2 regions of the Providencia huaxiensis genome follow, and region 1 is predicted to be linked to the other one. Evidence: predicted binding sites of a transcription regulator. Region 1 holds the regulator's gene; the other holds the start of a gene.
What was found. Region 1 encodes CRP, which controls carbon source genes, mostly activating them, when cyclic AMP is high. Its sites were predicted from a motif close to ATGTGANNNNNNTCACAT; they were not measured.
Positions count from the first base shown of each region.

Region 2: CYG50_RS11720 (PTS mannitol transporter subunit IICBA) is a predicted target of CRP. The motif match lies at 1,143-1,160, and genes of this name have one in related genera.

Region 1 covers NZ_CP031123.2:4,174,455-4,178,635, forward strand. Annotated here, with positions in the region: gene CYG50_RS21060 (aspartate aminotransferase family protein) at 1-1,006, shown strand, start outside; gene CYG50_RS21065 (hypothetical protein) at 1,070-2,299, opposite strand; gene crp (cAMP-activated global transcriptional regulator CRP) at 2,494-3,126, opposite strand; gene CYG50_RS21075 (OsmC family protein) at 3,482-3,883, shown strand; gene CYG50_RS21080 (phosphoribulokinase) at 3,974-4,181, opposite strand, start outside.
Region 2 covers NZ_CP031123.2:2,150,908-2,155,088, forward strand. Annotated here, with positions in the region: gene CYG50_RS11720 (PTS mannitol transporter subunit IICBA) at 1-1,021, opposite strand, end outside; gene CYG50_RS11725 (ArsB/NhaD family transporter) at 1,654-2,889, shown strand; gene CYG50_RS11730 (cyclase family protein) at 2,942-3,679, opposite strand; gene CYG50_RS11735 (MetQ/NlpA family ABC transporter substrate-binding protein) at 3,906-4,181, opposite strand, start outside.

The DNA.
Region 1 (4,181 bases):
CGAAAAGCTATGGCATGTCAGTAATATTTTCACCAACGAGCAGGCGCTGAAGTTAGCACAAAAGCTCACGAATGCGACATTTGCTGACCGTGCATTTTTTGTGAATTCCGGCTCAGAAGCTAACGAAGCCGCGTTTAAATTAGCGCGTCGCTACGCTATCACCAAATATAACCCATATAAAACGAAGATTATTGCTTTTAAACAAGCTTTTCATGGGCGCACATTATTTACCGTTTCGGTTGGTGGGCAAGCGAAATATGCAGATGGCTTTGGGCCAAAACCCGCGGATATTATTCATGTGCCTTTTAATGACCTTGATGCAGTCAAAGCGGTGATTGATGAAAATACCTGTGCAGTGGTGTTAGAGCCCGTACAAGGGGAAGGTGGTGTAACCGCAGCAACATCAGAATTTCTGCAAGGAGTTCGTAAGCTGTGTGACGACAATAACGCACTACTCATTTTTGACGAAGTACAAAGCGGTATGGGGCGTACAGGCAAACTATTTTCTTATATGCATTACAACGTTGTGCCTGATATTTTAACCACGGCAAAAGCATTGGGTGGCGGTTTTCCTATCAGTGCAATGATCACCACTGAAGAAGTGGCAAAAACCATGGAAGTGGGGGCGCACGGTACGACTTATGGTGGCAATCCATTAGCTTGTGCGGTGGGGAATGCGGCATTTGATATTATTAATACTGAAGAAGTGTTAAGTGGTGTCGAAAAGCGTCGTGAATTATTTGTTGCTCATTTAAATAAACTTAACGATAAATACCACATCTTTTCTGAGATCAGAGGAATGGGGTTATTAATCGGCGCGGAGTTAGACGGAAAACTATTAAACCGTTCGAAAGATATTTTGCAAGCCAGTGCTGTAGAAGGTCTGATGATGCTCAATGCTGGCACGAATGTTTTACGTTTTACGCCTTCACTGATTATTTCTGAGGAAGAAATTAATAGTGGGATGGCGAAATTAGAAACGGCTATTGGTAAGTTATTGGGTTAAATTGTAGAGTAAAGTTGCAGAGGCATTTTGCCTCTGCAATAAACATTTTATTGATTAAATTTTTTACTTTTTTACGATACTTTGTTGAGCTTCTAATACTAATTGTTCAATTTTTTTTTCATGTGTTGAAGTCATAACAGCCATTTCTTGGTATTCTCTTTTCAGAGCTTTCAGCCCAGCTATTTGTCTATCAAGATGATTTATTTTTTCAATTTTAATTGAGTTATTTATTTTATTTCGACGAGAAGGATGAATATAGCCTGTTGAACTATTTCCTTTGGCTAATTTGTCCATTTTTTCTGCCTGTGTTTGTTTTAGCTTTCTAGCTATCCTATTTTTTTCTTTTTTAGGTAGTCTGGTTTCGTTCGCTTTATTATCTGTAATTTCATTTTTATTTAGATTACTGAAATTTTCACTTATTAATCTAATGTTTTTATTTTTCTCTTGATGTGGAAAGTCATCTGAAAAGCACACTGAATTACCTAAAGAGGGATTGCTATCTGATTGATAACCAGAGGAATTAGAGTTTAAGCTCTCATTGCTCGAATGAAAGTTAGTAAGATGGAGAATTTTTTTAAAACTATCGTGGCTTAAGCCAAAATTTAAATTTTCATAACTTGGATACGCTGATTCATCTAATGTACCCAAAAAGTAGCTTGGTTCTTCGGTGTAGCTATCCCATTCTAAGTCAATGCACTCTGTTTCTTTATTGTTTTTTTGCATGATGATACTGTTAGCGTCTTTATTATTATAAAATCTAACATGATAGATATCTTCATTTCTTGGTATTGTTTTATTTTTGATAATTAAACTTTGAATTTTGCTAGTAGATTTTATTTTTTCAATAGACTCATGGAAAAAGTGTTTTAACTTATTGATACCGAAATCTTTAACTAAAAAATTTTTTTTGGTAGTATTAATTAACTCTGCATTAGAGTTGCTAGTTTTCATAGGAGTATTTTCCAGTTTAATATTTTTTGTTGAATTATTTTCTGTTGTAATATTATTTTTAAAGACATTTGATGGGGAAACCAAATATTCCTCTTGATAAATATAGGGAATTTTGATTTTTCCAACAGGTTGTGAATAAGGGAGTTGGCTTAGCTCGGGTTGTTCTCTCTTGTAAAACTCACAAGTTTTAATAGCGAGATTTACTTTCTTATAACCTCCTGTATTTAATGGATTAATAATATTTAACCCTTCAATAAATGAAAGGTTTTTGGATGTAATTTTTTTATTATCCATATAATTAGGTGAACTTTTTATATTATTTACTTTAGTATTTAACTCCACGACTAATAATCTCCTAGTAATAGTTTTGTTACCATTATCTTAGTGTGATCATTAGCTAGAAAAATATAAAGAAACGACACTCATTAATGAAAGTATATAAATAGGCTATGGATAAGAAAAAATAACGTTATACCAGAGGTATAACGTTATTTTAAATTGCATGCCTCGCCAAGAGAGCGAGGCTGAAAGGTTAATTAACGAGTGCCGTAAACAACAATGGTTTTACCATGTGCAGAGATCAGGTTTTGGTCTTCTAACATTTTTAAAATACGACCAACTGTTTCACGGGAACAACCTACGATTTGGCCTATTTCCTGACGAGTGATTTTGATTTGCATACCGTCTGGATGTGTCATTGCATCGGGTTGTTTGGCTAAATTTAATAGCGTTTGAGCAATACGGCCAGTAACGTCCAAGAATGCAAGGTTACCGACTTTCTCAGATGTTGTTTGTAGGCGGCTAGCCATTTGCGCAGAAAGGCGCATTAAAATATCAGGGTTTACCTGAATCAATTGACGGAATTTTTTATATGAAATTTCAGCAACTTCGCAGGCGACTTTTGCTCTAACCCACGCAGTGCGTTCTTGCCCTTCTTCAAATAACCCAAGCTCACCAATGAAATCCCCTTGATTCAGGTAAGAGAGGATCATTTCTTTGCCTTCTTCATCTTTAATTAAAACAGCCACCGAACCTTTAACGATATAGTAAAGGGTTTCTGCTTTCTCACCCTGATGGATAAGAGTGCTCTTGGATGGATATTTATGAATATGGCAGTGTGACAAAAACCATTCAAGAGTAGGGTCTGTTTGTGGCTTGCCGAGAACCATTAGCGTTATCCTCTGTATGTTATTGCAGCCATTCGGAAAAACGTCTAGAAAGGCTGGCTTTAAAGTCACTAGCTTAGCATATTAATTTGCCTTATATACCTTTAAATAATCAAGAGGCTGATTACTTCAGCGCTTTTGATTGCTTTTGGTAACGCAAATTGATATCAACACTATAATATGATCAATTAAACCGTTGAGTTTTGATCTTAATCCTATCAACTAAGTATTGTTTGTAGCATATCCAATACAGAAAGTCTTCCCTGTATCGCTTCAGCCAAATAAAGTTGATATAACATTCATTGTATCTATGGAACAATGTAGCCTTTAAATCGATTTCATTTCAAGGGGAAATACAATGGAAGCAAGAGTAAAGTGGGTTGAAGGACTTTCTTTTTTAGGGGAGTCAGCGTCTGGGCACCAAGTGATGATGGATGGCAATGCGGGCGATAAAGCGCCAAGTCCAATGGAAATGGTGCTAATGGCGGCCGGCGGCTGTAGCGCGATTGATGTCGTTTCGATTTTACAAAAGGGCCGTTACGATGTTACTGATTGTGAAGTTAAATTAACCTCACAGCGCCGTGAAGAAGCCCCGCGTTATTTTGTGAAAATCCATTTGCATTTTATTGTAACTGGGAATGAATTAACGGAAAAAGCGGTCGAACGTGCTGTTCAACTTTCTGCTGAAAAATATTGCTCAGTGGCATTGATGTTAGAGAAAACCGTTGAAGTCACACACAGCTTTGAAATAAAAAACTAAAAATAAATTTAATTTTTACTAATATATTTGAATTGAAAGATGCTTATCTTAATTAATGATAAGCATCTTGTTTATTAATCAAAAAATAATTTAATTGTTGTTCTTTTGATTAATTAATTTTTCGACTATTGGTGCCATAATTAATTCCATTGCTAACCCCAATTTCCCTCCTGGAACGACAATTGTATTCATTGCGGAAATAAATGAGCCAGATATCATTGATAGCAAATAGGGGAAATCAATTTGTTCTAGCCCACGAAAACGGATCACAATAAAGCTTTCGTCTTGTGACGGAATC
Region 2 (4,181 bases), 2.0 Mb from region 1:
CAATTCGTGTTCGTTTTAATAAAAGCACTGAAACGATAAAAGAAACAGCTGTAGCACTTGTGACTGATAAAATAACGCCAATAAGTGATGATTTAGGGGTCATCAGTAGAACTGCAAATATTGAACCTGGTGATGCAGGAGAGACTAAGCCCGCATGAAAAAGGTTCATCACAAATACCCCTGTCATCCCTCCAAGAATTACAGCAAGAATTAATCGAGGATTCATTAAAACATACGGGAAATAAATTTCATGGATACCGCCAAAAAAGTGAATAATTGCTGCCCCTGGTGCAGATTGCTTGGCATTACCTTTACCAAAAAACATATAAGCGAGTAAAACGCCTAAACCTGGTCCAGGGTTTGCTTCAATTAAGAAAAAAATGGAGGAACCTGTTTCAGATGCTTGCTGAATACCTAACGGTGAAAAAATACCGTGATTAATAGCATTATTGAGAAATAAGATTTTTGCAGGTTCAACAAAAATAGACGTGAGTGGAAGTAAGTTATTCTCCACCATCACGTTCACACCAGCCGCTAATATTTTGGATAACCCTGCAACAAGAGGACCTATCGCTAAATAAGCCAAAATAGCTAATAACATGCCGATAATGCCAGATGAAAAATTATTCACTAACATTTCAAAACCCGTTTTAACTTTGCCTTCGATCCACAAATCAAAACGTTTTATTGCATATCCGCCTAATGGGCCAGCAATCATTGCCCCCATAAACATCGGCATGTCAGCACCGACAATGACCCCCATTGTTGTTATTGCACCAACTATTCCCCCCCGCTCTCCACCGACCAAACGGCCACCGGTATAACCGATTAATAGAGGGAGTAAATAGGTGATCATAGGACCAACAAGTTGAGCTAATGTCTCATTAGGCCACCAGCCCGTTGGGATAAATAACGCGGTAATTAATCCCCAAGCGATGAAAGCACCGATATTAGGCATAACCATATTACTGAGGAAACGCCCAAAATTCTGTACCTTTAATTTGATATTTGATGTTACCATGATAGAACCCCGTGGTACGAGAATGATAAAGTTGTAACGTTATCGCCAAATAACGTCTGTGATTTTTTCAACTCTTTCACTCTAGCATGAGCTTTATCAGATCCGCACCACGTGGGCCTTTATGTGAACAAGATCACTATTACCCCCCGGCTCACCCCACCTTTATATTGATGAAGATCACATAAAATTCATGTCACTAAATTACACTGCTCTTTTTTTACACAAAAAAACCATTTTTAGTGATATTGGTCACAGCTTAAAACTCGTTATTTATCTTAGATTAGTGATGAGCATCACAATTTATTTTCTATTTATCTTTTTTATCCTGTGGACTAATGTCAATTATCCAACTGTACAAGTCACTTTTTATATTTTGTAATAAAATTACTAAACGTACTTTCTTCATTTTTCTTTGCATGCTGCAATAAATCACATTATCGTCTTTCGTAGTCAATGCCTGTTATTGCTATTTGAAAACTTCATTTTCTATTTCATTATTACCATCATCTTTTTGCGATAATCTTAAATTGAATTAACGACAACGTATTATTATCAATACATTATTTAACCTTGCTTCGTCTGGTCTTCACCGATAAATTACCTCTAATTTTCTTAATTAAAATGTGAATATCATGACGTCAACCGTTATTGTTTTTCTTTTGGTTTATATTGCGATGGGCTTTGGTAAGCTACCCGGCTTCAAAGTTGATAGAACTGGCGCTGCGGTTATTGGTGCCCTAGCTATGATGGCTATTGGTAGTATTACCCCTCCCCATGCATGGAATGCTATCGATTACCGAACGATTGGGATGTTATTCGGGCTTATGGTCGTTTCTGCTTCTTTTGTTGTGTCTGGTTTTTATAGCTGGACCGCAAATAAAGTCGCAATGCTAAAAGTTTCGCCCCCGATATTACTCGCTGTTTTAATTCTTGTTGGTGGCTTTCTTTCCGCATTGCTCACTAATGATGTTGTTGTTGTCGCGATGACTCCATTATTAGTATCAATTAGTTTATCTCGCGGTTTAAACCCAATTCCTTTTTTACTTGGCTTTTGTTTCGCAGCGAATAACGGGGCCGCAGGTTCATTAATTGGTAGCCCACAAAATATGATCGCAGCACAAGGGCTTGATATCTCGTTTGTTGGCTTATTACTGGCATCAGCAATACCAGCCCTGCTTTCCTTACCATTAACATGGTTAGTACTCGTTTGGTTATATCGTCATCGTTGGTATTTGACTAAAGAAAATACGCTCTCAACTCCCCCTAAATCAACCCAAGAAACATTAGATGTCTGGGAGACAGCAAAAGCGGGTGTCATTACTTTCGCAGTCATCATTACCTTTATTGTGACTGATATTCCTAAAGAACTTATTGCATTAACGGCTGCTGGATTTTTATTATTAAATCGATCTATTGCCTCGAGTGATATGCTTAAACTCGTTGATGGTAATCTTTTATTACTCATCATGGGGCTATTTGTTGTCAATGCCGCTTTTGCCGCCACAGGACTACCTCAGCAATTATTAACTGATTTGCGAAACTACGGTGTGGAACTCAATAACCCATTAGCCCTATTTTTAGTGACAGGCGTCCTAAGTACTATCGTTGGAAACAACCCTTCAGTCATGCTACTCGTCCCCTTCTTAACACCTGAAGGCAATGCCGATTCGTTAGGCGCTGCTCTCGTATTGGGTTCTGGTTTTTCAAGTAACTTACTGGTCTTCGGTAGCCTTGCTGGCATTATCGTCGTTGAGCAATCAGCGGCATATGGCGTAAAAATTTCTTTCGGTGAGTTCTCTAAATCAGGGGGAATTGTCGCGCTATTGTGTATGCTATTAGCCGCTGCTTGGATTTTACTTGCGTTATAGTCGTTTTAACCAATCTGCTATCACACTGGCAGATTGGTTATCATTATATTTCCTATGGCAATATCGCAAAAGAACGAACAGGAAAACCACTGGCATTATTTGGTTTAGCGACGATATTAAAAATTACCGCGCCACGTGTAGGCACTTGGTCTAAATTAGCAAGTAATTCAACTTGGTATGTATCTTGTTCTAATACGTAATACTCACCGAGTAATGCATTATTTTTTCGAAAATCTTTTGCAGCATCAGTATCAAATGTTTCATGTCCAATCGCTTTTATACCGCGTTCTTCAAATAAAAATTTGAGTGCGTCCATTCCCCAACCCGGTATTTGGTTATTGCCCTCATCATCTTTATTATCCATAAGCTCTTGTGATGGCCAACGTTTACTCCAATCCGTACGTAATGCAACAAAACTCCCTGATTCAATTCGACCATTTTTCGCTTCAAAATTAAGGATATCATCGAGAGAAAATGCAAAGTTAGGATCTTCTTTGGCCCTTTCTGACTGGTCAATAACAATCAGTGGCAGAACAAGTTCTTTTAATTCGAGCTCATGTAAATAACGTTTCCCTTCAACGAAATGACAAGGAGCATCAATATGGGTGCCATATTGCCCTGGAAATGTAAATTGCTGTGCAAAGAAACCTTCTGGATAGCCAAATAATGTTTTAAATTCGGCAGAGTCAAACATAAAAAAATGTGGTGAGTCTTTATCGAAGCTATGTGTCAAATCAACCCATTTTTTAGATTTTATTACATTAAATGCATCTATTAATTCATTGCTCATATTTTCCCCTGTCAGTTCTATTGTCTAAATAAACTTATCTACAGACTATTTTTATAATGCCTTTCCTAACCTATTAAATAACGAAAAAACATTCTGTTGTCTACAAATTCAACACGAATCTTTTTCATATTAAATCAGTAAGATATTTAATTTATATAGAAAAAACCACTAATTAATAAAAATTAGTGGTCAACGTAATAATCAGAATAAAAAATAGACTAGGATTTTATTTAGGATATTTGTTCCAGCTGTCAGGTTCAATAAAACCATCATAAATACGCTGCGAACGAATATAATCTGCGTACTCTTTAGACTCAAAAGCTTCTTTCAAATCTTTTGCCCACTGAGCATCTAAATCTTTTTGCATAACAGTCACAATAACGCGATGCTCTAGCGGTGAATTTTCTACAACTAAACCATCAGCAATACGTTGGCCAGCACTTGCCACATAGTTACCATTCACAACAACAAAATCAACATCATCTAATAATCGCAACCCTTG